Regions from separate parts of the Paenibacillus sp. GCM10028914 genome, predicted to be linked through region 1. Evidence: riboswitches for the same ligand, from Rfam matches in the RefSeq annotation. Region 1 holds a riboswitch; the other holds the start of a gene.
What was found. Region 1 has a riboswitch for cyclic di-AMP ahead of ACFQV5_RS25315 (resuscitation-promoting factor). Riboswitches for the same ligand answer to the same signal wherever they lie in the genome.
Positions count from the first base shown of each region.

Region 1 (15,378 bases):
TCGTGTCCGTCACAATAACTTCCTTAAGCGGTGAATTCTCCAGACGCTCGTGAGCCGGACCGGACAAGACCGGATGCGTACAACAAGCGTATACTTCTTTTACGCCGCCTTCCATAAGTGCGTTAGCACCAAGAACAATTGTACCAGCTGTATCGATGATATCATCGATCAGGATAGCTGTCTTACCCTCGATATTCCCGATAATGTTCATAACTTCACTAACGTTTGGCTCTGGACGCCGTTTATCAATGATCGCAAGCGGAGCGTTCAAGAAATCAGCCAGCTTTCTCGCACGAACCACACCGCCGTGATCCGGTGAAACAACGACCGGATTCTCGATCTGCTTGGAACGGAAATACTGGGCTATGATAGGAACGCCTAGCAAATGGTCTACAGGAATATCAAAGAATCCCTGAATTTGCATCGCATGTAAATCCATCGTGATTACACGATGTGCACCAGCCTTCTCAATGAGATTAGCAACCAGCTTCGCCGTGATTGGATCCCGGGAACGAGCTTTACGGTCTTGTCGAGCATAACCGTAATACGGAATAACCACATTGATACTCTTTGCGGAAGCCCGCTTAAGCGCATCAACCATAACCAGAAGCTCCATCAGGTTGTCATTAACCGGTCCACATGTAGACTGCACGATATAAACGTGACAACCACGAACGCTTTCAGAGAGTTTTACTTGAATCTCACCGTCGCTAAAGCTGGTTGTATGGGATTCACCCATTGGAATTCCGATATAATCGGCAATTTGATGGGCTAACCTTGGGTTGGAATTACATGTGAAAATTTTCAATTTAGAATCTAGATAAGTCATAGAATAGAAACCCTCCGTGCTGGTTCATTGAATTAGGCTGTCCGATCACCGCTTTTTTTCGCTTAAGAGGACAGCAACTAGGATTGTGTCTGACTGTTCTTCTTCGCTATAGCGCGCGCCCGGATTTTCTCGGCGTATCCAGGTTTATTCTCTTGCCGTTGTCTTCCTATTGCCAAGTCGTTTTCGGGCACAGAATGAGTGACGGTAGTACCAGCAACAATAAATGCGCCTCTACCCACTTTAACCGGTGCAACCAAGTTAACGTTACTTCCGATAAAAGCCTCATCCTCAATTTCGGTAACAGATTTATTATACCCATCATAGTTCACCGTTATCGCACCGCAACCGACATTAACATTTTTTCCGACTTTTGCGTCGCCAATATAGCTCAGGTGAGATACCTTCGAGCCATTGTCAATCGTCGAGTTCTTGACCTCAACGAAATCGCCAATCTTAACTTTCTCACCCAATTTGGCGCCAGGACGCAAATAAGCGAACGGCCCAATACTTGAGCCTTCTCCGACTTCGGCTTGATTCAGAACAGAGTATTTAATAGACACTCCGTCGGCAATGACCGAATCTTCAATCTCACTGTTTGGTCCAATCTCGCACTCACTGCCAATAACGGTATTCCCTTTTAATATTGTACCTGGTTGGAGCACCGTGTCTGCGCCTATCGTCACATCGGCGCCAATATATGTGGAAGCAGGATCAATAATGGTTACCCCGTTCAACATATGGCGTCTTGTTATACGCTCACGCATAAAGCCCTCGGCTTGCGATAAAGCCAGTCGGTCGTTAACCCCAATAGACTCCGCGTGATCGTCGGTCTGGTAAGCGAGTACCGTCTCACCAGCTTGCTTCATGATACCGATAACATCGGTCAAATAATATTCTTGCTGCGCATTGTTATTCGTTACTTTCTCAAGCGCATCAAACAGCTTAGCATTATCAAAACAGTAAGTACCTGTATTGATCTCTCCTACAGCGTCTTCCTCTGGGCTGCAGTCCTTCTGCTCTACAATCCGCAATACTTTGCCTTCCTCATCACGAATCACCCGGCCATAGCCTTTAGGGTTGTCCATATGAGCAGTCAGCACGGTTGCAGCAGCTTTGTTATTCTCGTGCAGTGCCAGCAAACCTTCAAGAGTCTCGGATGTGACAAGCGGTGTATCGCCACAAATGACGATCGTCGAGCCTTGTTCATCCCCAAGAAGCTCTTTCGCTTGTTTCACAGCATGACCGGTTCCAAGCTGCTCTTCCTGCAGCACATACTCCGCAGCATCGCCCAGGTATGAACGGACCGTTTCAGCCCCATGACCAACGACTACCACACTGCGTTCGCATCGAACCTGACCAACTGTCTGTAATACATGACCCACCATTGGTTTCCCGCAGACGGGGTGAAGAACTTTATATAGTTTCGATTTCATTCGTTTGCCCTGCCCAGCGGCGAGCACAATAGCCAATCTTTTCAAGGGCCCTGCCTCCTCCTCTTGAACTCACTACTGAATATATCTCATTCTAGAAAAAAAGAAAAGAGAGCCTCAAGTCCGGCTCTCTTTTCTTTGAACCCCAATTTTGAATCTTAAGCGCCTTCTTCAATGACTTCCTCTTCAGCAGCGCGTTCGTATTCAGCCAATACAGCCGACTGAATCTTCTCGCGAGTACCGGAAGAAATCGGATGGGCAATGTCGCGAAACTCTCCATCTGGAGTGCGTTTGCTCGGCATTGCAACAAACATTCCATTGTTGCCGTCAATAACGCGAATGTCGTGAACGACAAATTCGTTATCGATGGTAATGGATGCGATTGCCTTCATTCTCCCCTCAGAGTTAACACGGCGGAGTCTGACATCCGTAATTTGCATATGTGTTCACCACCTTTTTCCATCAGAGACTTGGTGTATAATTCCACACAGCAAACCGAATTCCTTCTTTTTTTATTTAGAAAATGTCCTAAAATCAGGAATTTTTTTTAAAAAGTGAGCTTTTCGACAGACTTCGGGCTCATTCGTTTGAAAACGCTATTTTTATCGACAAATACCGTCAGACCTATTTTTCGAAATAATTCCCGGGACTTACGGTTATCATCTTGCTCTTGGAATCTACATCCGAAAGTCTAGCCAATGAAATATAGTTCTGTAGTAACCGTTCCTCCGACTCAACGGCTCCTGACTCCAATAAGACGCCGACTCCGGCAACATCTGCGTTAAATTCAACCAGTAGATCCATCATCCCTTGGATCGTGCCCCCGGCTTTCATGAAGTCATCAACAATCAGCACGCGTGAACGTTCTTTGAGCGCTCTGCGTGAAAGTGACATCGTATGTATGCTCTTATGCGATCCTGAAACATAGTTAATGCTAACTGCTGACCCTTCCGTCACTTGGTGGTCTCGACGCACAAGAACGACCGGCAGGTTAAGCTGAGCGGCCGTTGCGTAAGCAAGTGGAATACCTTTGGTTTCTACGGTCATGACGACATCAATCTCTCGGTCTGCAAAAGCGGTAGCAAAAATCTTACCCGCTTCATTCATCAAGGAGGGCTCTCCTAGGAGATCAGACATATACAGATATCCGCCAGGTAGAATTCGGTCAGACTGTTGTAGCTTATGGCAAAGCTCCTGTGCAAAGGTAAGAGCATGGTCTTTGCGCAGCTTCGGAATATATTTCACGCCTCCGGCTGCCCCTGCAAGCGTCTGTAATTCGCCCGTACCTTCATCTTCAAAAACTTCCTTGATAATAGCTAAGTCCTCACTAATTGAGGATTTAGCCGCCCCATATCGCTCTGCAAACGTAGTTAGCGGAATCAAGGTATGTGGTTCAGACAATAAATACTGTGTCATGTCAACCAATCGTTCGCTTCGTTTAAGTTTCTTCACTGTTTTTCCTCGCTAAATCCGAATATTATATTGCAAATATAACACTTTTGTACGTATTCTTACAAGGTTATAAGGAACTACCTCTCTGACTTACGTACATTATGTTAGTAGTCTAACGGCATAGACCTCTTTACAAAAGCCTCTCAGTCCATTGTAAATCCGCGCGACTTTGGACTCTTTAGCAACTAAACCGAACACGGTTGGCCCGCTTCCAGACATAAGTACCCCGTCTGCCCCAAGCTTCATCATGGCTTCTTTCAGCTGCTGCACCTCAGGATGCAATTTCAGCGTCACTTCTTCAAGCACATTCCCAAGAGAGCCACACATTTCATTAAAGCTCCCCTTCTCAAGAGCTGCCACCATATCTTTAGCCGATGGATGATGTTGTATATTGTCACTCCGTAAGCGACCATACACTTCGGCTGTGGAAACGTTAATCGGTGGTTTAGCTACAATCGCCCAGCATTGGGGTGGATTCGGAACAGGCGTCAGTATTTCGCCTCTACCTGTCGCAAGCGCAGATCCGCCTGTGACACAGAAAGGCACGTCAGAACCTAGTTCTGCCCCCAAAGAAAGCAGCTGTTCCATCGGAATATTCAAATTCCATAGCCGATTTAAGCCACGCAGCGTAGCGGCTGCATCACTGCTTCCACCTGCTAGCCCTGCGGCCACCGGAATTTTTTTATCCAGATGAATATGTACCCCTTTACGGACATCATACCTCTCCTTAATTAACCTAGCCGCCTGAAAAGCCAGGTTCTTCTCATCCAAAGGAATATAACCTGCTTGACTCGTAATCATAATTGTATCTCTCGGTTGTTCAGACATCTCTAGCCGATCTGCCAGATCAATCATCGTCATGACCATCTCCACTTCGTGGAAACCGTCGGGTCTTTTATGAAGTACGTCCAGCATCAGATTTATCTTTGCAGGCGCTTTTTCGTATATTTTCAAGAAAGTTCACCTATCCTTAGCTTTTCCCATAAGCACAACTTAACACATTACAGAAAAAACTTCTAATTGACTATATATTATCAAACAGACACCGTGAAGTCATTTTCAATACAGACCAAATCCAAAAAAGAAAGAAAGGGACTTCCGAACTACGGAAGCCCCTTATAACGCTTTGAATTAACGGTCTGACTGGCGGGCTGCTCGCTCTGCGAGCTCAATCGCCTTTTTCACCATATTCCCCGCATCACTGGCTTTAATACCGCCCCAGCCTTCCTTTTGAACCGTATCGTAAAATCCAAGTTCTTTAGCCAGCTCGGTCTTCAGTTCTTCCGACATCATGGTCCTTCTTCTTCGGCTCATCAGTAGTTTGCCTCCTTGTGAATGTGGTAATGATGGCTTGATACATCTTTATTATGTACCTTGAAGCCAGGACCTCATTCTCAAATCTCATGGCAACAAAAAACAGCACCCGAGAGGGTGCTGTTCTGCATTACATAAAGTTATGACTTGATATAGGTTATACGCAACTGGCAGTCCTCATCCAAAACCATGATTTCTACCGTTTCGGTTAACACATCTGCATAACTGTAAGACACTCGTTTAAAGGTTTCTTGGTCTTGATCCAGTTTTACAATGAAAACAGAAGGGTACGTTTCTTCCAAAACACCAGTACGCTCAACGGTCTTACGGCGACCACCGTTTGCCCGCAGCGTAATTTTTTGCCCAAGATGAGCATCCAAACTGCGTTTGATTTCCAACAGCGCATTTTTAGCCATTGTCGACGACCACCTCTTTCCTTGTCCATTATATCAATTTACCAAGGCAATGTCAAATCAAAACCATTAATTATATCAGCATCAAAAATATATTGTCAACGAATTTTTTTTGAACATTGTTGAGTCGAGCGGAGAACCGTTATTATGCGCAAAACCGACAACAAATATGTACATTTTCCTTCAATTAATATACCTTATCCCATTGAAGCGAAACATAAGATTCGATTGTTTGTAGTGTGTACATTGTGAACCTAAAAAAACCCCTGCGATTAGGGGCTTTTTAGAATTCACTTATTTCTTTACCTGAAATGCGGTCACAAGAAGGAAATCTTAGCTGACGGATGGAGTTACCTTCAACGTAGATAAATCATTTAGACGCGGCAACCCAATTCGATAAGTTCCACGGGTCTCTATACCTCCTACACCCTGACTGCCACTTATCGTATTGTGTAGCACGTCATTCATGTTAACCGTTTCGCGAACAGACGTATATGCCGTCTTGGCAGCCACGTACACCGGGTCCAAAGCATGAATAAGCACACGTCCCGGAGAACTTGCAAAATTGGCCCCAGCCTGCAGCAATGCCTCAAAATGCGACTGACAAGCGCCTGCAACAATAACAAGTGTGTCCCGATTACGTTCATACTGTCTTGCAACCTGTATCGCCTGCACAAAGTTCTGTGAATTTTTATAACTTTCCAGGCTGTACAAATCACGGGTTTGAGGTCTTTTAAGCACACCATCATGGCCGGTTATAACGACAATATCCGGACGAACACGTGGCAGCATGCGATATAAGGCCTCCGCCATCGATGATTCATGAATATGATGTCCTTCAGCCGGAACCCGAAGCTGATTGTATAAGCTGAGGCTTTTTTTCAGGTAAAGGGGGTCTCCATCCAGATGTAGTACTTTTCCCGGCACGTCAAAATAACCTTTTTCACCGGTCCCCCATTCTGTTCTCAAATCTGCCAGGCGCCGCTCACTTTGCTCCTGGTGGTATTGTTGCAGGCGGGTTAACGATTCATTCGCTTTAATCTGCGCCTGCTTCGTCCGTTCGCTCGTCGTAGGATGTGGTACTCTTACCAGATCCCCAAGGGGCGAGTCGGCCAGCAGCCGAAAGTCCGTTCCTTTAATGATGGCCGTGTTCTGCTGTACACCTTCCACTCGGAACGTCACATCGCCGCCGTACGATCTACGAACGACCAAATCTCCAAAATTCATCACAACATCACCCCTACATCCATCGTATGGGCCTTTATCAGGATTGGTTCTTATATAGATCAAAATATCTATCTCTTCACAATAGAGTGCTAGCAGACGCTACGGATACGAATCATTCCTCCAATTGATCATAAAGAAGCTGTCCCTTAGTAGAATAAATCTACTTTTGGGACAGCCCCTTGCCATTACTTGATGGATTTGTTTGAAACCTTATCTTATACCCGCTGCAAGGAGTACCTTGCTAAGACGGGCATACTCTTCAATGCTCAGTGTCTCACCGCGCCGGGATGGCTCAATTTCCGCCTCCTGCAGCAATTGCTCCAGGCGTTCTCGTCCCTCTCCGGGGAAAAAGCGGCTTTTCAGGTTATTCGCAATCGTTTTACGACGCTGAGTGAATGATGCCTGTACAACCTCGAAGAAGTGACTTTCATCTTCAACCTCAACCGGAGGCTTGTCCCGTACCTTAAGTCGAATAACAGCTGATTCTACATTGGGCTGAGGAATAAAGACAGTATGAGGAACCGTACACACAAGCTTCGGCTCACTATAATATTGAACAGCAATACTCAAACTGCCATAATCCTTGGTTCCTGGTGAAGCAGCCATACGTACTGCAACTTCCTTCTGAATCATAACCACGATATTCTCAAGCGGCAGCTTCTCTTCAAGCAGCTTCATTAAAATCGGAGTAGTGACATAGTACGGCAAATTGGCTACGACACTAACCTTAGACACACCGCTAAAATGTTTGCGGAACAGCTCATGTAAATCCACCTTAAGCACATCTCCGTGATGGACGCTTACGTTAGGATACGGTTCTAATACTTCCTGAAGGATTGGAATAAGCCTTTGGTCGATTTCTACAGCTGTAACCGATCCAGCCGTCTGTGCCAGCTTTTCCGTCAAAGCTCCGATACCAGGGCCAATCTCCAGCGCCCCCTTATCCTTGTCCAGTCCTGCTGCCTCTACAATTTTGTACAGTATATTTTGATCGATGAGAAAATTTTGCCCAAGGCTCTTCTTAAATGAGAAGCCGTGGCGCTGAATGATCTCCTTCGTTCTTCTCGGGGTTGATATATCTTCAATTCGTGTCATAGCTCCGTACCTCCCTCTTCCAGCTGGGCAAGCGCTGATGCAAATTCTTCGCGTGATATTTGAAACATAGCCAGACGTTTATGAAACTGCTTTCCGTTACAGTATCCGATACCAAGCAGATTACCCATCGTCATACGTCTCGCAGCAGCCTGAGGATGCACGATCAGCCCTGCTTCAATCAGGTCATCCAGACCAATCAAACTTTCCGATCCTTCAAACGAAGTGTGCACGCGTCCCAGCGCATGGCGAATCGCCTCCGGTGAGGCGTTCTCTACCCCTATATCTCCTTTACGAGTAGCGTCTGCTTCCGGAATAAAGGCGTGCTTGCAGCCAGGAACTTTAGCATCGATGATCTTGCGAATTCGTTCTCCGGCATGATCCGGGTCCGTTAAAATTATAATGCCGCGTCGCTCCTGTGCTAACGCAATCTGTTTCAGCGTGCGGTTGTTTATAGCAGATCCCCCAGTTTCGATCGTGTCTGCCTCAACCGCCCGCTTCACAGCCACTGTATCGTCCCGGCCTTCCACGACAATAACTTCTTTGATCATTCGTACCTTCTTCCTTCCCAAAACAAAAGAAGAGGATGATCCATCCTCTTCTTAACATTACATTCCTATTAATTAAATAGTATAGCATTAGCATGGCATTGTAAAACAGAAATCATACGTTAGTTAAGCTCTGGTTTCACCGGACCGATAACATAAACAGTATGACCGCTTTTACGCCCGAAACTAAGTGCTGATTTTAGGGAATCGTAATACACATCGATTTTGTTGCCTTTAATGGCACCCCCCGTATCTTCAGCACGACGGAAGCCGACGCCTTCAATATATACCCACCAGCCGATCGGAATGACATTCGGATCCACTGCAATCGTACGTCCTTCGGTAACACGTGTACCGGAAGCAGTACGGGTACCAATGCCTTTCTGTTCGGCGGAATATGCTGTCATAGATACATTGTTTATTACTTTTTTGTATTCAAAGTCAACACCGGCTCTAGATATAACGTTATTAGCTTTCTCAGTTGAGGATGCCGTCTTAACCGCTGACTTCTCTTGAGTAGCTACTGTTTTTGTTGTAACAGCCTTATTAGATTGCGACGATTCAGCAGAAGCCGTCTGAACAGGCACAGCTACTTTTTTCGTTCCGACTGCAATGATTTTATCTTTGGTCTTACTCTGAACTTCTTTTTTAATAATTTTCTTTGAGACAAACTTTCCATCCTCGTACACTTTCTCAATATAGTTCACCACCACGCCTGGTTTACCGCTTTGCAAGACGCGGTTATCCCCCTTTTCCAAGGAAGGGTCAGCCGTTTTGATGACTCGGAACGCACGAGTTTCAGTCTGTTTAACAGTTTGTTTCGTGACGCGAACTACACGGATTTCTTCTTGCCCGAAAATTTTTGTTTCCAGGGAAGGTTTTACTGTATCTTCGCCCTTGATTGAAATGCCCGATTCTTTGAGTACATTTGCAACCGTATCTTGGGTAGTAAATATTGTGTTTTGTTTGCCGTCTGCGGTTATACGAACAGGTACCGCTCGTTTAATAATAATGCGATCTCCATCTTGGAGAACACCGTTTAACGGCATAGAAACCTCATCCTGTGGTTTCAGGGAAATGGCTTGCTCATCCAGCACTTCATGCAGCAAAGCCCTATGGGTTTCTACTGTGGTGATTCGTCCATCAATCACCAATTGAACCTCTTTACCCGGCCGAGTGTGAACAATCAGCATAACGAGTAATGTAATTGCGATGGCGCCAATGGCGGCCAGCATTAGTTGACGCAGATTCTCATGCTTCCATCGTAATGCGTAAGACATGCTGGATGATTGTGATTCATGGGTCTCTTCGTGTTGAAAAATGCCCACTATTTCATCCTCCTTCATAGTCCCGCCGTCTAGGTAACGCATGATTGCATTTGACGCGACTATAGCAAATTGTCTCACAGAGTGTTCTGCTATCTTTCTTCACTCTGCGTTACTCCCCGTCGATTCGTACACACAACCGTCACCCCCTGTTTACCAACAGTATGACGATACACTCTCCAATATTCTAAAATAAAAGAAAGCCAAAGAAAGAGTGATAGAGACTCTTTCGTGGCTTCCTGATGTCTACGATCTGGAAAATGGTATGCACGAGTTTGCCTCTCTTAATTACGCTTACGGAGTTAGCTGTCGGGTTCGGACGTAAGAGAGACGCCCTATCTCAAGTCAACCGCTCATGGCGGATGCCCTCAAATTCACCCCTAAGACCCAAAAAAGAAATCAAATACAGGAAAGCTTGCACTCAGCCAGCTATTACTGTATCGGTTCCCCCGTTCCCCAAATCATTGGAGACTAAGCGTGACGGTTCATAAAATATTCGGCTGATGATTTCGATCAGCTTCTTATCACTGACAAGATGATATCCTGTTTCGATACAGGTTGTAAAGCAACAATCAACCACATTTTTTCAGAAAAAAGGTTAAAATATTGTAATATAGTCGCCTTTTTTGATTAAAAAACTTTAATTGGTCGCTAAAGCTCTGTTTTTCATCTGTTTTACTCTTGATTTCATTTAATTCCAAATCGTTCCATCGCATTTTGGGTTGTAATTAAACCTAATTCTTCCAGAGACAACCCTTTTATGGCAGCTGCGGTCTCAGCTACTAAACGCACATGAGCGGACTCATTTCGTTTCCCTCGGAAAGGATGTGGTGTTAAATATGGGGAGTCCGTTTCAATGAGTAATCGGTCCATTGGAACCTGTGCCAAAACCTCTTTAGGCTGTTTCGCATTTTTGAATGTGATCGGTCCACCAAAAGAAATGTGAAAGCCCATATTGAGGCATAACTTGGCCGTTTCCCAACTACCTGAAAAAGAGTGCATAACACCGCCGACCTCGGAAGCCTTCTCTTCTTTCAAAATCTTCACGATATCTTCATGCGCATCCCGGTTATGAATCACGATGGGCATATTCAGTTCCCGTGCTAATCCAATCTGGCGACGCAGCACTGTATGCTGAATCTCCTTAGGTGAGGTATCCCAGTGATAATCCAGGCCGATCTCGCCGATAGCCACCACTTTCTCATGTTTGCACAGAGAGGCAATCCATTCTAAATCCCCATCTTTCATCGTAATCGCATCTACAGGATGCCAGCCTACAGCAGCATATATAAAATCATAGGTCTCAGCCAATTTCATGGTAGTAGGAATTGTCTCCCGGTTAAAACCGATGTTGATCATACGGGTTACGCCTGCTTCTAGTGCACGGTCTATGACCTCCTCGCGATCTTCGTCGAACTCGGGAGCATCGAGATGTGTGTGTGTGTCGAATAACATAATGAAATAAACTCCTTTCTTGTTGTAGAGCAGCCGCAAAAAATGCCGATATCTGCTGCTGAAATTCTCTTCTAATGAAACTATTTATTTTTGTAAAAACACAGAGGCAATCTCTTTAGGCAGACTGTTCAGTACAGCTCTTACCTTTTCTTCAGGAAAATATAAACGATACCGCCCACGGTGAATGCCGCTGATAGAACGCACAATATCGGATACTTCGGATATCTCCTGTACATGGTCATGTCGATCCAGTAACAGAATCTGCTTATCGCTCTCAGGCGAACCGGAATGAAACTCATCATAAGGAAGATCGGTCGGATAATCAATCTCAAAATCATACTTAGGGTTTAATCCCGCTTCAGAAAAGGCTTGGCGGATTCCGTCGATCATTTCTACATCGATGTTGTCGATTTCTACATATTTATAGAGGCGACGATGCATGAAACGACCGCATAAATCGCTCAAAAGTTCATCCTTTTCCGCAGTCCACTGTAAAAAGCTCGTCTGAATTAATGCCTCATCCAAGCGTAAATATTGGCTCACAGTCGGATTCCCCTCAAAAAGCGCAGGCAGTGGTTCAACCATAAAATCAAACGCATATCCATCCTTGTACAGCTCTTTCGCTCTTTTGAAAATTTGCCTTAAGATGATTTCTGAACTGCGTGTTACCGGATGAAAATACACTTGCCAATACATCTGATACCTAGACATTAAATAATCTTCTACTGCATGCATTCCTGACTCTTTAACGACAACCCGATCCCGATATGGACGGAGCATCCTCAGAATCCGGTCAATATCAATCGTTCCATAATTTACGCCCGTATAGTATGCATCACGCAGCAAGTAATCCATCCGATCAGCATCAAGCGGGCTCGTAACCAGATTAATGACAATTGGTTTCTCATACGTTTTGTTAATAACAGAAGCAACCCTCTGCGGAAATTCAGCATCTACTTTTCTCAGAACATCATTCACGCATGTATCTCCCAGCAAGATACGACAGGTCCAATCTTCATGGTTCATATGAAATGCTTCTTCTATAGAATGGGAGAAAGGTCCATGACCAATATCATGGAGAAGTGCGGCACATAAGGCAAGTAAACGCTCCTCTTTCGGCCAATCGGGGTAACCGCTACGTTCAAACTGAGAGATTATCTTTCTCGTAATTTCGTAAACCCCCAGCGAATGAGAGAAACGGCTGTGCTCTGCACCATGAAAAGTCAGGAAGGAAGTACCAAGTTGCCTTACCCGGCGAAGCCGCTGAAATTCAGGTGTATTGATTAAGCGCCATATTATATCATCCTGCACATGAATATAGTTATGAACCGGATCCTTAAACACTTTTTCCTCGCTAATCGGCAAATGCATACCTTTCATCTCCTTATCCTAAACATTGAAATCATCGCTTTATCACTAGTTTTGACACTTAATGTCGAACATTGTCGAATTAAGTAATGTCCCGTTTTCCAAATCGACAAGACTAAAAACAAGCTTAAATACCTACGACTTTTGACATTTTACTAGGAATATAGAGGGTTTTGTTCACTATATATTCGTAAATAAGTTTCTTATTTTCAAAATTATAGGTTGACTGATTTGGGAATCGTTGGTACTATAAATAACATAAAACATAGAACAATGTCGAATTATGACTTTTTTAAATTATGGCGAGAGGGGCAACAATCAGTTATGATGAAATCAACAGGTATTGTAAGAAAGGTAGACGAACTAGGACGGGTCGTTATTCCAATTGAACTCCGCCGTACACTCGGAATCGGTGAGAAAGACGCTTTGGAAATCTACGTTGACGGTGAGCGCATTATGCTCAAAAAATACGAGCCTGCTTGCATCTTCTGTGGTAACGCGGAAAATGTAACTTACTTCAAAGGCAAAATTGTTTGCAACGAATGTGTTTCTGAAATTCCAACACCTGTGACAAATTAAGAAACATAGTATATAATAGTTATAATTAATTTGTTAATTCTAACCTTTTTCATATCTCCTTACACCTTCCTCGGCTATAACCCAGCCGCAGGGAGGTATTTTTTTGTTTATGACTCCCCACAGCCTATTAATCTTCACCACTCACTAATACTTCCTATTATATAGAAATAGTAGTTACCTATTGGTTCAATAAGGAATTGTAAATATCACGTTTAGAGACACCACGATCTGAGGCGGTTTTTTTCATAGCATCCTTGCGGCTCATTCCGCTACTTTCATAATGCTCCACATGTGCTTCCAGTGATAGTTCCTGCCACCAAGCATCTTTCTCCCGCTGTTCCTCTTCTCTACTCGCTCCCTCAACGACAATACAGTACTCGCCTAAAGGCGGATGCTCTTCCAACCAGTCCAGACACTCTGTTATAGGACCCCTCACAAATTCTTCGTAACGCTTCGTCAGCTCTCGCGCTAAGACTACATGGCGTTCTCCTAGCGTTTCACGCATAATCTCTAATGTCTTCTTTACCCTATGCGGAGATTCATAGAACAACAGCGTGCCTTGCGCCGCTTGAAAAGAGGACAACTGCGCTACAATATCTTTTCGATCTCTGGGTAAAAATCCGATAAATGTGAAACGTTCGGTCGGCAGGCCCGAAGCAATCAATCCTGACAGTGCGGCATTCGCTCCGGGTATTGGAATGACTGAAATTCCTTCTGCAATAGCCAGCTTTACCAAGTCTGATCCAGGGTCCGAAATGGCCGGTAAACCGGCATCGCTGACGATCGCTACATTTTTTCCTTCTATTATATAGCGTATAATTTCAGGTCCACTTGCTGCCTTATTATGCTCATGATAACTAAACAGCTGCTTCGGCTGAATTTCGAAATGCGTAAGGAGCTTACGGGTCTGACGAGTATCTTCCGCGGCGATAATATCACACTCCTGAAGTGTGCGTACAGCACGGTAAGTCATATCCTCCAAATTACCGATCGGTGTCGCCACTAAATACAGCGACCCGGGTTCTCCTTCTTTACGAACAGCAAAGCTATTTTGACAGGACAGGTTCATGATTTTCCCTCACTTGATCCATAATAAATATCCATCATTTCTGGGCAGTACTTTCCTTGATCATCATAGACAATAAGTGGCGGCTGTAGACGTACTTCCGGTTTACCGTCTTTAATACATTCGATGAGCACCATATTCGCTTCCATATGAAGACGAGGATGCACAAAGCGGATGATTTTAGGCTCCAGTCGGTATTTTTGCATCAAGCTAATAATTTCTGCCAGACGCAGCGGCTTATGGACCATACTTAGTTTTCCGCCAGGACGGAGCAACCTGGATCCTGACTGAATCACTTCTTCTAGCGTACAATGAATTTCATGCCTTGCGATGGCTTGGTGTTGATTCAGCTTAATATCACTGCCGTTAAGAGGCATATAAGGTGGATTTACTGTAATTGCATCGTATACCCCATGACCTGTCTCCAGATAAAGCTCCCTCAAATCACCTTCCCGAATCACGATCCGCTCTTCCAATCCATTCATGGTGACACTTCGTCTAGCCATATCAGCCAGTCTTGGCTGAATTTCAATTCCTTCAATGACTGCCTCGCTCTTAGTTGTAAGTAATAGTGGAATGACACCATTGCCGGTACACATATCGAGGATGCGACCGCGACGTGGAATACTCGCAAACCGAGCGAGTAGCACAGCATCCATGGAGAAGCTGAATACCTCCTCACTTTGAATAATTCCTAAATCCTTAGTTAACAGATCATCAATTCGCTCTGAACTGTGTAGTTGTATTTCCCGTTTCATCATCCCAACCCTTTATTGACTAAATTATTTAAATTACAGAAACATCTGCGTCCTCTATTCATGACTGCAACCATCATAGTTCCTTATCTCTTCAGAAAAAAACCGTAGGCGGTTTTCTCCTACGGTTTCTTATTTGTTCAAAAAGGACAGACAGAACAGGCAATCCCCTTCTGTTCGCAAGTGCCCATAATATACATTACAGATATGGAAGCCCTCGTGATACAGCCTAGCCAGGTTATCATACCCTTCCCCGACAACATCTTCTCCGCTTTCCTCATTTTTAACGAGAGTTGGCTGGAGTGGAAATGTTGTTTCCGAATCTGCCGACTGAACTTCCCTCTTAAAAACTTTCCGGAGCTGTTCATTTTCAAGGCTGAGACGATGGTTGTCTTCCAGCAATTCCTTGATGACCAGCTTTAGTTCACCCAGTTCACTGTGCATATGTCCCATCTGTGATTCTATCTCTTGAATGCGCACAAAAATGTTTTTCTTTTCCAAGATTACACCCCGAAAGTAACCGTA
Region 1 is NZ_JBHTFO010000021.1:7,392-22,769, reverse strand. Features, by position in the region: gene ACFQV5_RS25365 (ribose-phosphate diphosphokinase) at 1-829, opposite strand, end outside; gene glmU (bifunctional UDP-N-acetylglucosamine diphosphorylase/glucosamine-1-phosphate N-acetyltransferase GlmU) at 907-2,307, opposite strand; gene spoVG (septation regulator SpoVG) at 2,418-2,699, opposite strand; gene purR (pur operon repressor) at 2,884-3,711, opposite strand; gene ispE (4-(cytidine 5'-diphospho)-2-C-methyl-D-erythritol kinase) at 3,811-4,665, opposite strand; gene ACFQV5_RS25340 (small, acid-soluble spore protein, alpha/beta type) at 4,843-5,025, opposite strand; gene veg (biofilm formation stimulator Veg) at 5,166-5,441, opposite strand; gene yabG (sporulation peptidase YabG) at 5,772-6,665, opposite strand; gene rsmA (16S rRNA (adenine(1518)-N(6)/adenine(1519)-N(6))-dimethyltransferase RsmA) at 6,876-7,760, opposite strand; gene rnmV (ribonuclease M5) at 7,757-8,308, opposite strand; gene ACFQV5_RS25315 (resuscitation-promoting factor) at 8,428-9,633, opposite strand; cyclic di-AMP (ydaO/yuaA leader) riboswitch at 9,907-10,118, opposite strand; gene ACFQV5_RS25310 (TatD family hydrolase) at 10,318-11,088, opposite strand; gene ACFQV5_RS25305 (HD domain-containing protein) at 11,170-12,456, opposite strand; gene ACFQV5_RS25300 (AbrB/MazE/SpoVT family DNA-binding domain-containing protein) at 12,778-13,032, shown strand; gene rsmI (16S rRNA (cytidine(1402)-2'-O)-methyltransferase) at 13,211-14,101, opposite strand; gene ACFQV5_RS25290 (tRNA1(Val) (adenine(37)-N6)-methyltransferase) at 14,098-14,859, opposite strand; gene yabA (DNA replication initiation control protein YabA) at 14,986-15,354, opposite strand.

Region 2 (15,378 bases), on a different contig from region 1:
AGCTAAATTTCTCAACATTCATTTCATCAGCAATTAATAAAAAATCTTTTACAATATTTTCAGGTGTAAGATTATCTGGATTCGGGTGAATTAAACGATGCCCTTCGTAGTCAAAATATAATATCTTAAACTGGTTGACTAAACCATTAATAAAATGCTCTCCTAATTTAGGGTCTACTCCCCATAACTTTAAGTTTTCGGCTTCTTGGCCATAAACAGATTCTTTTGCAACTGGAAGCATAATTGTTTTGGAATTTGAATTTCCAACTAAACCAACTTTTATTTTTGAATCATCCATAAGTTTTATGACTTTTTCCAAGTTTCTCACTCCTAAATTGTTTATATTATTATCATATAACATTCATGCAATCTTTCAGTTTTGCGGTTTTTTGTCCTTGATATATTGGGATTTTAAATAAAATATATTATTGTAGCACTTGAAGGTTTGACTTTAAGTTAGGAGTTCAGAAATGGAGACATATTCCCCTAAACAAATTGCAAGTATTTTAAAAGTTAGTACAACAACTTTGAGAAGGTATGAAGAACAAGATCTCATTCCTGATGTGCCAAGGACAAAAAGCAATCACCGCCTTTACACATCGATACACGTTCAAGCGTTTATTACCATTAGAGCCTTATTAAAAGGGTATGATATCCCCGTTGTTTATGAGGTCATGAGAATAATTAAGGACGCGAATTTTGAAAAAGCTCTATGGTTAGTAAATGAACAACAATTTCATATACAAGTGGAGAAACAAAGAGTAGAAGAAATACTTACTAAGATTAAAGATTCCAATTTTACGGAATATAAAAATATGAAATTAAAAGAATTTATGAGTATTGGAGAGGTAGCAAAAATAGCAGGAGTAAATAGTTCTGCTATCCGCTATTGGGAAAATGAAGGTTTAATCCATTCAGAAAGAAATAATGAAAATGGATATAGAGTGTTTTCTATACCGCAACTGCGTAAGATATTGGTCATCAGGAGTTTGAGAAAAACAGTTTATTATATTGAAAATATGAAGAAACTTTTAAATGATTTAGACACGCAAAATTACGGTAGAATCGAACATTCTTTTCAATTAGCTTTGGAGAAACTAAACAATCAACTATTATTTCAAATGAAAGGTATCGCAGAAGTGATGAAATATATAAACTTTTACGAATAATATGCGGCAGCCGAATCGATTGGTTGCCGTTTTTTATATTATCGAGTTCACGATTAGAAAATATGATTAAATGGAAAAAAGTGTTTGATATCCTTTCTCTGGAAAGGTAAACTACTTTTGATCTTTGATCCGAGTTCAGCTTGTGAAAGGAAGTGTAAGATGGATTTATCACGATCATCAACCAAAGAACAAGAAATAATACAAAGCTATATTCATTCCCCGGATAAACAGCGAAATCTTTATCGCCGTACACTTGTGACTGTGATATTTTCGCAAATATTTGGAGGTGCTGGACTTGCAGCTGGAATAACGGTTGGTGCACTACTAGCTCAGGAAATGCTGGGCACAGATAACTATACTGGCGTTCCAACTGCCTTATTTACGTTGGGTTCAGCAGTCGCGGCTCTGTTGGTAGGAAGGTTCTCACAGAAACATGGGAGAAGACTCGGATTGGGTTTAGGTTTTATCACAGGTGGCATAGGAGCAATTGGTGTAATCATATCTGTCATTCTTAATAGCATTTGGTTACTCTTCCCCTCACTTTTTATTTACGGTGCAGGGACTGCAACAAATCTACAAGCCCGTTATGCGGGTACGGATTTAGCGACATCAAAGCAAAGGGCAACCGCTGTAAGTATGGCAATGGTATTCACAACACTGGGCGCTGTTACCGGTCCGAATTTAGTGAATATTATGGGTGATTTCGCTCTTTCGATAGGTGTACCTCGTTTAGGAGGATCATTTATTTTAGCTGCGGCAGCATATATTCTAGCTGGATTAGTCTTGCTGATTTTCCTTCGTCCAGATCCACTATTAATCGCGAATGAACTTGCCAAAAGCTCCGTTAAAGCTACAAGAAACATTGATGAGCCAAAAGAAATGTATGCAGAGAGAAGAGGTATAGTCCTTGGCGCTTCGGTTATGATTGTAACCCAGATTGTCATGATTGCTATCATGACGATGACTCCTGTACATATGAAACATCATGGATATGGGTTGGGAGAAGTAGGTTTGGTTTTAGGTTTCCACATAGGCTCCATGTATCTCCCATCCTTAGTTACTGGAATTTTGGTTGATAAAATCGGACGTAAGGTCATGGCAGTTGCTTCTGGTGTAACATTACTTACTTCAGGAATAATTGCTGCGCTTGCACCTGCCGACTCACTGGTTATGTTAATCGTAGCATTATCCCTTCTGGGTCTCGGTTGGAATATGGGATTGATTAGTGGAACTGCTTTAATTGTCGATTCAACCAACTCTACTAATGGAGCGAAAGTACAAGGATCTGTAGATGTTCTAATAGCTCTGGCAGGTGCCTCGGGAGGGGCATTATCTGGTATGGTTGTTGCGCACTCCAGTTTTTCTGCACTCTCTTTTGCCGGGAGTATCCTCGCTATAATGTTAATCCCAATCATGTTTTGGTCTTTTAAAAAGAAGAAATTTAGTTCAATAACATGAGTGGGAGAATAAATACAATGAGCAGACCTTAAGGTCTGCTTTTTAATTTTTTGTATACTTGGAAAATAGAGTGAGGCAGAGATAATTCAAGATAATCATGGTGAAGACCATTTGTAATCGATATCATGGACTTTTTATTCGTTTTTTTTGACTGAAATGTGCTTCTTTGCTTCTTTACAGTAAGTGCCAAGAAGGAGTAAGATTCATTCGTAATCATGAATGTGCATTACAAATTGGAATGAAAACCGAATATTCCTAAATCGCTTAATTCTGAAATCAGAAGCGGGGGAACCAATAAGATGAGACCATCCTCATCTCCGGGGTGAATCACTTGGCTAGCTACTGCATGTGTAGGGATACTTTCCTTCCCGAATCCGTCAGCTAACCTCGTAAGCGTTAAGAAAGAGGAATTTGTCGTGTCTTATTTTTTCAAGCCACGGGAAAGCTCCAGCTTTCCTGCGGCTTTTTTTGTTATGCCTAAATCGTGTTGCAGGACGTGATGAGGGCGAATTCAAACGATATATTTAATAACTCTAGGCGGTGACATTAACGATGGCAGCAATAAAAAGACTATTGATTGGTCGGCCTCTTAAATCGAATGAACTTGGAGAACAAAAACTGAACAAGAAAAAGGCATTAGCAATACTCTCCTCAGATGCACTTTCATCTGTAGCATACGGACCAGAACAAATCCTGCTTGTTCTGATTACGATCAGCGGGGCTGCACTTTGGTATTCGATTCCTATTGGGATTGGAGTATTGGTACTATTAACGGCTTTAATTTTATCTTACCGTCAAATCATATTTGCTTATCCTCACGGAGGGGGAGCTTATGTCGTATCTAAAGAGAACCTTGGAATATATCCCGGTTTAGTTGCTGGTGGTTCTCTGTTGGTAGATTATATCCTTACTGTTGCAGTAAGTGTCTCGGCAGGGACGGATGCTTTAACATCCGCTTTCCCAATATTGCATGAGCATAAAGTCGGCATTGCGGTAGCGTTTGTCATCCTTATAACGATACTGAACTTAAGGGGAGTTACCGAGTCGGCTACCGTGCTTGCTTATCCCGTTTATTTGTTCGTATTGGCCTTGTTTATTCTACTTGGAGTAAATATGTACAATATTCTGATGGGTAACGCTTCTCCTGAGTTTCATGCTCCAATCGGAACTCCGGTTGCAGGTATAAGCTTATTCATCCTGCTAAGAGCTTTTGCATCTGGTAGCTCAGCTCTCACCGGGGTGGAGGCAATATCGAATGCCATACCGAACTTTAAAGATCCTGCGCCCAGAAATGCAGCCAAAACATTAATGGCCATGGGCATATTACTCGCCGTATTGTTCTCGGGTATCGTATTCCTAGCTTATTATTACGGTATAACGCCAACAGCGCAGGAAACAGTCGTATCCCAGATTGCGAGCCAAACCTTCGGCCGTAATATTATGTATTTCTTTATACAAGGGACAACTGCATTGATTCTAATCCTAGCAGCGAATACGGGATATTCAGCATTTCCACTCCTTGCAGTCAATCTTGCTAAGGATAAATTCATTCCAAGAATGTTTACCGTTCGGGGAGACCGCCTTGGTTACTCAAATGGGATTTTAATTCTTGGGGTATTATCTATAGTTCTGATTATTGTCTTTCACGGGCAAACCGAGAGTTTAATTCCGTTATATGCTGTGGGGGTGTTTATACCTTTCACCCTATCCCAGACAGGGATGATGGTAAAATGGATTCGGGAGAAGACAGCAGGTTGGGTGACAAAATTAATTATTAATACCATCGGCGCTTTGATCAGCTTTACCGTATTCCTTATCTTTTTCGTAACGAAATTTGTGCAGATTTGGCCTGTGCTGATATTCCTGCCATTAATCGTTTACTTGTTCCTACGCATTAAAAAGCACTATGATGCCGTTGGTGAACAATTACGGATTACCACTTGTGAACCACCCATTGAGATAAAAGGTAATGTTGTAATTTTACCGGTATCAGGTATTACACATGTTGTTGAGCATTCTTTAAACTATGCGAAGTCTTTATCGGCGGATCAGATTATCGCGGTGTACATTCCTTTTGAAAGAGAAGAGTTAACTCGGTTCGAGGAAAAATGGAAGAAGTGGAGACCTGATGTAAGGCTAGTGACTATAAATTCTCCATATCGAAGCATCATACATCCATTAAGCAAATTTATAGATACCATACAACGGAAAGCAGCTGAATCGAACTATCAAGTAACAGTAGTCATTCCTCAGTTCATTCCGAAGAAAAGCTGGCAAAACCTGCTTCATAATCAAACCAGCTTTATGATACGTACCTATCTGCTGTATCGGAAAGATGTTATTGTTACGACAGTTCCGTATCACCTTAAAAAGTAAAACATTCTCAAGCTCTGGCCTGTTACTAGACCAGAGCTTTTTTATGTAGTCTGCTATTCATATAGTTGTATAGATGAAACCGTCATGACTGCAGGAAATGCAGCTTCATCTACAGGCACATGATCAAACCAACCACCTACAGCAAGGTTGAGGACTAGATAGAAAGGCTCATCAAACGGCATGATGCCATTTTCTAATTGACGCTCAGCGAAGCAATACCCATCAACCAGCCACCGGATCGTACCTTCGTCCCATTCCAGCCCATAATCATGGAACTCGTTAATCGTACCGTTCTTAAACTCGTAAGAGAATTCATCGATAACTTTATTGTCCCAGTCCTTTCCGTAATGCAGTGTTCCCCATATTTGCTGTGGCAGGCGGCCTCTAGATTCCATAATATCGATCTCACCAGAAGCGGGCCAAGAGCCGTAAGTGTCATGCTGCGGAAGCAGCCATATGGCAGGCCAAAGTCCCTGACCTACAGGGAGCTTAGCGCGCACGATAAGTTTGCCGTAGCGAAAGGAGAAATGATTTTTTGTGTCCAAACGGGCGGAGGTATAGTCAAAGTGCTTCCCATCTGCTTCAATAACTTCGCGGCGTGCACAGAGATTTAATCCAAATTCATTGATGAACAGATTGTCTGCGAGTCCCGTGTAATACTGCAACTCTCCGTTACCCCAACCAGGGGATATGGGATTGCCTTCATGATCAAGCAGGTCATTGCCAGAACGAATATTCCATGCACTCAAATCGGTATTACGATTTAAAAAATCTTGCTCCCATATAAGTTTGTTCATTCTTCAAATACCCCTTTCATTTAATCACAGCATACTTCATTGAACAGATCGGTTAGAACAAATCTAAAAAATTGGGATAGGGTCAAAAATGATGGCCTTTTTTTCCTTTGCTGATTTTCTTACGATGAAGTAGAAGGGGGCACGGAACATGTTCCAATACAGGACAGGACAACTAAAAGCAATTCTTCGGCAATGGCAATTGCAAAGCATGGTCATCCCAGGTATTATCTGGATGTTTATTTTCTGCTATATTCCCATGCTTTGGCTGGTGATTGCATTCATGGACTATAGCATTGCGAAACCCATGCTGGAGTCACCGTTTGTCGGACTGAAGCACTTTCAAGACTTTATGACAGATGATCGCTTTTGGCGCTCGATTCGCAATACCTTGGGTATGAGCACCATCAAACTGCTGCTGGGCTTTCCTGTTCCTATTTTATTTGCCCTGATGCTCAATGAAATTCGGAATATGAGGTTTAAGCGTACGGTACAAACCATTTCGTATTTGCCGCATTTTATTGCCTGGACGATTTTTGGCGGGATCATGCTTAATTGGTTAGGTGAAGGCGGGGTGATCAACCAGCTGTTTATGGCACTCGGATTTCAGGACCGTGAGATCTTGTTTAACAGCGAACCGAAGTACTTTTGGTGGATTACCTATTTTTCCGATATTCTCAAAGAAACTGGCTGGAGCGCTATTATTTACATTGCTGCCATATCCGGCATAGATCCGGGATTGTACGAGGCTGCAGAGCTTGATGGCGCGAACCGCTGGCAACGTATGTGGCATATTACCGTTCAGAGTATTCGCGGAACCATTGCTATTTTGTTTATCTTAGCTGTTAGTGGAATACTGGGAAGCAACTTTGAACAGATCTTTATGCTCAAAAACAACATGAACATGAGGATGGCGGAGAGCTTAGACTTGTATATCTATAACATGGGATTGGTATCTGGGCGCCACTCTTTCTCGACGGCCGTACTATTTGCCCGATCCATCGTGGCGCTGGGTTTGTTGTTTTTAGCCAATTTCTCATCTAAAAAACTAACCGGCGAAAGTATTTTTTAATCACGAATCATGAAATCGATTACTAAAGAAGAAGGGAGGACAAAAACATGCTAAGTCGCAGGAGGTTTCGTCGAATCGGCGTTTTTGAGATTTGTAATACACTGCTGATGTTGGCCGTTTGCTTTATCACGCTGTACCCGATGTGGTTTGTGTTTATTAATTCGCTAAACGCACCGGAACAAGCAATGCTGGGTACTGTGAACTGGTTTCCCAAAGAAATATCACTGTCCAGTTACAGTGTCGTGTTTCAGGATAAAAGTATGATGAACGGTTTTTACATCACTACATTGCGAACAGTGATCGGAACGTCGGTGCATGTGTTGTTTACCGCCATTGTGGCTTACGGTATGAGCAAGCAGCATCTGATTGGCCGCAAGCTGTATCTCAAAATCGCTTTAGTCACGATGTTGTTTTCAGGCGGACTGATTCCTACGTTTATTCTCATGACTAAACTGGGCTTGTATGATCATTTTCTGGTGTTTATCATTCCTGCAATGTACACGTTCTTCAATATGGTCATATTCATGAGCTTCTTTCGCACCATTCCGGACGGTTTGGAGGAATCCGCGAAAGTCGATGGGGCGTCGGATTATGGGGTGCTATTCAAAATCGTACTGCCTAACAGTATGGCGGTCATCGCAACAATCGCACTTTTCTCAGCCGTATATCATTGGAACGATTACTATCAAGGCGTAATTTATATTCATTCGCCAGATATGCTACCGCTACAAACCTTACTCTATAAAATCATAGCAGAGAACTCGATGTCCTTTATGCAACAGCAGGCGATGGCCCAGTTTGGCGCAAGGCTGCCAGGCAACTCCATAAAGTTTGCTTCCATGATGGTGGCCACGTTGCCGATTCTTATTTTCTATCCGTTTATACAGCGCTATCTTGTCAAAGGCGTTATGATTGGTGCAATTAAAGGGTAATCGTCATCGCCTCTTCTAAGATCTGGTTTTGAAGGGCGCTCGATAAAGAAATATTGTATTCTATCATTTGAAAGAGAGGAAGTACTTATAATGAAGCGAAAATCTATCAAACAATGTTTAGCCTTCGTTTTGGCCACGATTCTGGTCCTTAGCATGGCCGCTTGTACTCGTTCCGAGCAAAGTGAAAAGCCACCTACTCCACAGCCTACAGATAATAAGACAGACCAGCAGGTCGAAGTTAAGCTGAATCCCGATGAGCCTGCATGGAAGCAAGATACTTCTCCTGTTGATTTAACATGGTTTGTAGGTGCGAATTGGTATGGCCAGACATGGGGGGAAAGCTTGGCCTCCAAGCATATAACGGAAAAAACAGGCGTTAATATCAAAATCGAAGTTCCGTCCGGTGAAGCGAACGAGCAAATGACCCTGATGATGACCTCAGGACAGCTGCCGGACTTGATTACGATGGGATCATGGGAAAACGCTGTCAAAAAGCTATGGGAAGGCGATCATGTGTATGCATTGAATGAATTGGCAGAACAATATGATCCTTATTTCTTCAAAGTAGCGGGAGACGGTACCCTTAAATGGTACCGCCAAGAGAACGGCAATACGTATGGTATTCCAAATGATTCTTACAGTCCAAACTTGATGCATGAAACCGGCCTATCGGCTGCCAACCAGACCTTTCTGGTACGAAAAGATCTTTATGAGGAGATGGGGAGTCCAGATCTGAGCACCCCCGAAGGATTCTTGAATGCGCTTCAATTGCTTAAGGATCAATATCCAGAGTATAAGGGTCAACCTATAAGCCCCTTCTTTGCACAAGGAAATGTACCTTACGGCATGACCGAGTACCTGCACAACCTACTGGCTGTACCACACGAGAAAGACGGTAAAGTATATGACAGAATGACCGATCCGGATTATATCACTTGGCTGAAAACCTTCCGCACCGCATACGAGCGCAAGTTGTTAAATGTTGATTTTTTGGTGGATTCGGATACGCAGGTTGAAGAAAAAACGAATAACGCGCGTTATTTCATGATGATTCGAGAGTGGACGGGAATGTCTGCTGTTAACCCGATGCTTGCTGCTAGCTCAAATCCTGATTCTTACTATATTGCAGTGGATGGACCGCAGAATTCAAAGGGGGATAGTGCAAAATTGTTCCCTGGCAACATGGACGGATGGATGGTTACGATGGTAAGTAAATCTACTAAAAATCCTGAACGAGCCATCCGTTTCCTGTCCTATCTGACTAGCGAAGAAGGTCAAAGAGATCTATTTCTAGGTAAGGAGGGCGAAACATGGGACATGGTGAATGGCAACTCAGAATTGAAGCCTGAAATGGTGCAATTACTTGAAACCGATATCGAGAAGCTGGAAAAAGAGTACGGTATCGTGGATACGTACTGGATGATGCGGAATCCTGTCATCGTCAACCAGTGGAGACCCGAGAAGGCTCCTTATATTAAACAAATGGAGGACTTTGCTAACGGGCAGGCTGATATCGACAGTGGAATTTACAAAGGTCTAGATCCAATGGGTGATTCAGATGCTGCGGTAGCCTGGTCACGTATATCTCAAAATTGGGAAGAAGTGCTGCCTGAGTTAATTACCGCAAAAGATGAAGCTGCTTTTGATAAGATTTTTGAGAATTTCCTTGAACGCCGTGTGAGTTACGGCTTTGATCAAGTAATGGAATATCGCCAGACAGAACTGGATGCCCGAAAAGCAAAAATGGCGGAATAACAATACCTTATATGAGTTTTGCCGGCCGCTTGAATTAGTGGCCGGTATTCTCTGCTTTTGTGGTTTCTAACATTAGGTATAACGAAATGCTTACCTACCAGCAGATTTGTAATATATGGTATATTACAGAGGTGGGGGAGGACTTTGAATGAATTATCTGTTGACTCAGTGGAGACGTCTGTACCGTAATTCCCGCATATCTCAAAAGTTGTTCCTTGCGCTTAGTATTACGATTGCTATCCCTGGCATTTTGGTATCCTTTTTATTTATTCGTACACAAGAAACTCAACTCTATAAGGATGCTATGACTACGGGAAACAATCATGTTTCGCGACTCGAACAACAACTGAGAGGCAAAATGGACATTGTTGAAAACGCTTCCTCGACTGCCCTGACACAATCGGCATTCGTGGATTTTATACATTCCAATATGCTTGGGGATGGCTTGCGGCTGGTTAAATTCAGACAGAATCAGTATGAGCAGATGCATAATATTATCCAGAGCCATTCGTTGATCAGTGAACTTAGTTTCTACGTCGATAATCCAAATTTGTTTGAAATATGGCCGGTAATCTACCATTATGACAAATTCTGGCCGCAGGATTATTGGGTAAAGCTGAGGGAGGAAGGTGGAGCCGCTTACCGCTTATTCTCTTTTAAGAATGGAGAGCATTCGCTGTCTTATTACAGGCTGGTACGCCTTCAGGGACAACAACAGAAACGACCAAGCCTTGTGGAAATACGCGTTTCGCATAGCGCGATGTTCAGTGAATTATTCGAGGAGAATGAAGGTGACTTCTTTTCGGTTGTGATGGACGAAAGTGATCCTTCAAGAGCCATTTATAATCCCCGACATGCGTTTTCGCAAGAAGCAGGGGAAGAACTGAAAACAATCCTTAGTGGCATTCACGGGAATATGGATATGCTTCAGCAGGAAAGTCCGGTGAAAGTCAAAGTAGGAGACCATACTTACTATGCACTATACCGCTATATTGCCCCTCTGAAAGCTTATGTAGTGGATATTGCCTCCCATCAGGCACTGATGAAGGGTCCTCGCAGTTGGTATGCTTTTGTGGTGGCAATTACATTATGCGTGCTTCTGCTGATTATGCTGCTCGTATCTCATACAACTCGGCGTATTTTTCGGCGTCTCGATAGTGTTCTCGCTTCAATGCGTCTGGTTCGAACAGGTCAACTGGATGCGAAAATTGATGTCGGTCTTGATAATCATGAAACTGGCGATGAGATCGATGAGGTAGCAGTGAGCTACAACAATATGCTTGATGAAATCAAACATCTGATGACGCAAGTCGTGGATAAGCAGTTGATTGCCAAAAACGCTCAGCTGCACTCGCTGCATTCACAGATAAATTCTCATTTCTTATACAATGCGCTGGAATCTATCCGAATGTTGGCAGAGGTTCAGAAGCAGCCAGCTATCGCGGGTGCACTGGTATCATTAGGTTCACAGCTTCGGTATAACATGCAGTGGCGGAGTGATACTGTAGCTCTTAGTGAGGAGCTTGCCAACATACAAAACTATATTCAATTCATTAATTTTATGGAAGGCGAGTATATCGTATTGACGGCCAATCTACCGAATGAGGTGCTTCGTTATACCATTCCTAAAATGTGTATGCAGCCCATAGTTGAAAACGCTGTTCATCATGCAGCACCTAAGGACGATATCGTGCACATTGATATTACTGTATCGGTTGAGAATGACAAGCATCTCCTGATCCAGATACGGGACGACGGTGTAGGTATTGAACCGGAAATGCTTGCCCGCTTGCATGCCGTACTGAGTGGTACCTCGGATTCCCCGATTATAACCAGCAAGAACGGACTGGGCATTGAAAATGTGCACAAGCGATTGCAGTTGCATTATGGTAAGGATTGCGGTCTTTGGATTGACAGTATACATGGTGCTTATACCTGCGTAACCATACGCTTGCCTTGGGAAAACGTAAATCTTGGAGGTTGGTAGGATATGATCAATATTCTCATTGTGGATGATCAAAAACACATACGCGATGGCCTGCAAACGATGCTGCGACAATTTGATCTACAGATCGGCAATCTTTACTGTGCAGCGAGCGGGATTGAAGCAATGGCGATATTGCGTCAGCACAGTATCCACTTGGTAATCACTGATATTCGAATGCCGGATATGGATGGACTGGAACTCATGGCGCAAACGAAATCAGAGTACCTCAAGGTGGAATACCTGATTATCAGCGGCTATAGCGACTTTACGTATGCTCAACAAGCCATTAGCCTTGGTGCAAAAGGATATCTCCTGAAGCCTGTGAAGCGGGAGGATTTGCAATCATCGATAGAGCAGATATGGCAAGAGATCAAAACACGGCAGCAACTCTCCCGTAATATGAAGCACGTCTCCCGTCTTGCCCGGGAAACGGATCGCAAGGAGCTACGAATGTTTATGCAAGGTGCAGCGAGTGATGAAGCGTGGGTTATAGAGACCCAGCAACATAATCCAGAGCTGTGGCAAGGCTATCGTCTATGCCTTCTGCGGGAGGAACGGTGGATTAATCAGCCAGGGGTAAGTAGTGTTGATAGCATGGAGTCCATTGCTTACAGAGTGTACGGCAGGCGTAAGTGTATTTGCCTGCAGCTCCGTCCGTACATGATCCTTGCGGTGGATGCCACTGTAGATTCGAATGCTTTACCGTCGGCGCTAAAGGTAGAGCAGATCAAGTCTATTGCGGTTATGACCAGTCCTAATCAAGGATTAAAATCATTGCCGCATAGCTACACCCAAGTAATTGAGCTATACCATCATAGTTACCTGTTTCCTGATCAGCTCTGTATTCTACCTGAGCACATCCAACGCCTGGAGCAGGAATGGCAGCTCCCATATGAAGAGCTTTATGCCCTATTCCAAAACATTGGGACAAAAAACAGCGGCATAATCGCAAATGGTATATCTGCGATTTTCAATAAAGATGTGCTTCAGCGTTACCACATTCGCTATACCCTTCAGCTATGCAGTGCTACGGTGAAAATGTTGGAGGAATACGAACGATTGATCCGCCCCTACATGGGGGAAGAGGCGCTCGATATAGAATCTTTACGCAATCTCTTCGATTATCCGGGCATTCGCGATTATATTGCAGTACTACAGCAGCAGATGCTTCGATTGAACCAATTCTATTATGAGTACAAGTGCAGCTATCGCAACTCACAGGATTTGAATGAAGCGATCCGATACATACACGAGAGCTATCATAAACCTCTGGATCTTGCGATGGTATCCAATCACGTGTCATTGAACTATGCCTATTTTTCAAACTTATTTAAGAAGAATATTGGTAAAGGCTTCGCTGAATACTTGCGTGATGTACGCATGGAGAAAGCCCGGAGGCTTTTAGCTGAAACCGATCATAAAATCGTTGAGGTAGCGGCCATGGTTGGATACGAAAGCTATAAAAGCTTTACAAGGACATTCAGAGAGGTGATGCATGTCCAGCCCACAGAATATCGGCAGCAGATGCGACAGAAGGCGGAAAGAGAAGGGAAATATCAGGACACAAGACTTTAAACAAGTGTAACGAATCAATATCCAAAATATTGGGGTACAACAAAAATTATTGCACCTTTTCGTAAGATTGCTCTATTCGATAGAATATAGATGATCCCCTGTGTAAGCGATTTCTTTCTTGCTTAACACTGGGGAAATCTATTTTTTGAAATAAGGAGGGCAATTATGAAAGGTCTTATTCGCTCGGAGAAACGGTTCAAGCAGAAGGTATTTCATTTGTTCTTGGCTCTTGTAATGCTGGGCAGCATCAGTGCATGGCCGACTTCAAATCTGAAAGCAGCTGAGGCAACAGGAACCACAGTTACCTCGATGTCATACTTCTCAGCGGCAGACGGGCCAATCATTTCGAAATCCGGGGTCGGAGAGGCCAGTTACGGTTTTGTCATGCCGATCTTCAATGGAGGCTCTGCCACTTGGAATCAAGTGTCGGGTGATGTTGGCGTTCATGTGAGACAGAACGGCAATTGGGTCGACATCGATAGTATCGGCAGCTTTATCTATAACAAGAACTGGGGGCACTGGAGCGATGGGGGCTTGAATGGCTATTGGTTTATCGTCTCCGAAACGACCGAGATTCAGCTGTACTCCAAATCCAATGGAGTCAGTCTTGATTACACGCTTGAATATCAAAACGTTGATAAAACAACGATTACTTCTATGACACCTACACAAGGACCGCAAATCACGGCAGGATTTACCGGCAGTACAGGATTTACATATCCTACATTCAATCATGATCCCGCTATCATCTATGAGGCCGTAGCTGAAGATTTAAAGGTGTATGTAAAGCCGGTTAACAGCAGCACATGGGTTGATATAGATAATAATGCTGACAGCGGTTGGATCTATGACAGCAACTTTGGACAATTCACCGAAGGAGGCGGTGGATACTGGTTTAACGTAACGGAGTCGATTAACGTTAAGCTAGAATCGAAGACTTCTTCAGCTAACATCATTTACTCGATCATCTTTAATGAACCCGTAAGAAACTCCTATGTCATAACTCCTTATGATGGAATAACCTTTACAGCTGATTCGAAGGGCGCCATTAGCATCCCGCTTCCTAAGATTGACGGAGGTGCGCCAATAGGGACAGAGATTGGTAATTTTGTGTACGAGATCAATATGAATGGGCAATGGGTAGACATGAGTAATTCCAGTCAAAGCGGTTTTGTCTACGCTGCTAATGGCTACAATAACATGTCTGATGCGAATCAGTGGGGGTATTGGGCCGATTATATCTATGGCTTGTGGTTACAGCCGATACAGGAGGACATCCAGATTCGTATCGGCTATCCGTTAAACGGGGAGCAGAGTGGAAATGTTGACAATAATTTCGTCACCTATACGTTAATAGGCAATCCTGATGCTCCACGTCCGGACATAACCGATCAGGAGGATATTGAGATCGGAACGCCTAGTGATCCAGGCATCGAAGGTGTGAATCTCATCTGGCAGGATGAGTTTAATGGAAACGCACTTGATACGAGCAAATGGAACTATGAAACAGGTTATTACATCAATGAAGATCCTAATAGCTGGGGTTGGGGTAATGCCGAGCTACAGCATTACACGAACAGCTCACAAAATGTGTTTGTACAGGACGGAAAGCTGAATATTAGAGCTTTGAATGAGCCAAAATCCTTTCCGCAGGACCCAAGCCGGTATGCGCAATATTCCTCAGGTAAACTTAACACTAAAGATCATCTCTCTTTCCAATATGGGAGAGTTGACATTCGTGCCATGTTACCTACAGGCAATGGCGTTTGGCCTGCACTTTGGATGCTGCCGGAAGATTCTATATATGGTGCGTGGGCTGCTTCTGGAGAAATTGATATCATGGAAGCCAAAGGACGTCTACCCGGTACGACAAGCGGAGCTGTACACTTCGGCGGACAATGGCCAGTGAACCGATATATTGCCGGCGAATATTACTTCCCCGAAGGGCAGACCTTCGCGAGTGATTACCATGTGTATTCTATGATTTGGGAAGAGGACGACATCAAATGGTATGTGGACGGCAAGTTTTTCTTTAAAGTCACCAGAGATCAATGGTATTCGGTAGCTGCACCAAACAATCCAAACGCACCATTCGACCAGCCATTCTATATTATTATGAATCTGGCGATCGGTGGACATTTTGACGGCGGCCGGACTCCGGATCCATCTGATATTCCAGCTACAATGCTGGTGGACTACGTTCGGGTCTATAAGGATAATAGCGGCGAAAATTCTGAGACCGTTCCGGTTACCGGTGTAA
Region 2 is NZ_JBHTFO010000015.1:339,513-354,890, forward strand. Features, by position in the region: gene ACFQV5_RS14970 (alpha/beta fold hydrolase) at 1-319, opposite strand, end outside; gene ACFQV5_RS14975 (MerR family transcriptional regulator) at 471-1,169, shown strand; gene ACFQV5_RS14980 (MFS transporter) at 1,329-2,627, shown strand; cyclic di-AMP (ydaO/yuaA leader) riboswitch at 2,879-3,039, shown strand; gene ACFQV5_RS14985 (APC family permease) at 3,180-5,003, shown strand; gene ACFQV5_RS14990 (glycoside hydrolase family 16 protein) at 5,057-5,800, opposite strand; gene ACFQV5_RS14995 (ABC transporter permease) at 5,949-6,869, shown strand; gene ACFQV5_RS15000 (carbohydrate ABC transporter permease) at 6,917-7,801, shown strand; gene ACFQV5_RS15005 (extracellular solute-binding protein) at 7,892-9,556, shown strand; gene ACFQV5_RS15010 (sensor histidine kinase) at 9,705-11,543, shown strand; gene ACFQV5_RS15015 (response regulator) at 11,547-13,118, shown strand; gene ACFQV5_RS15020 (family 16 glycosylhydrolase) at 13,284-15,378, shown strand, end outside.
Region 2: it holds a riboswitch for cyclic di-AMP, as region 1 does, so the genes downstream of both, ACFQV5_RS14985 (APC family permease) here and ACFQV5_RS25315 (resuscitation-promoting factor) in region 1, are expected to answer to the same signal.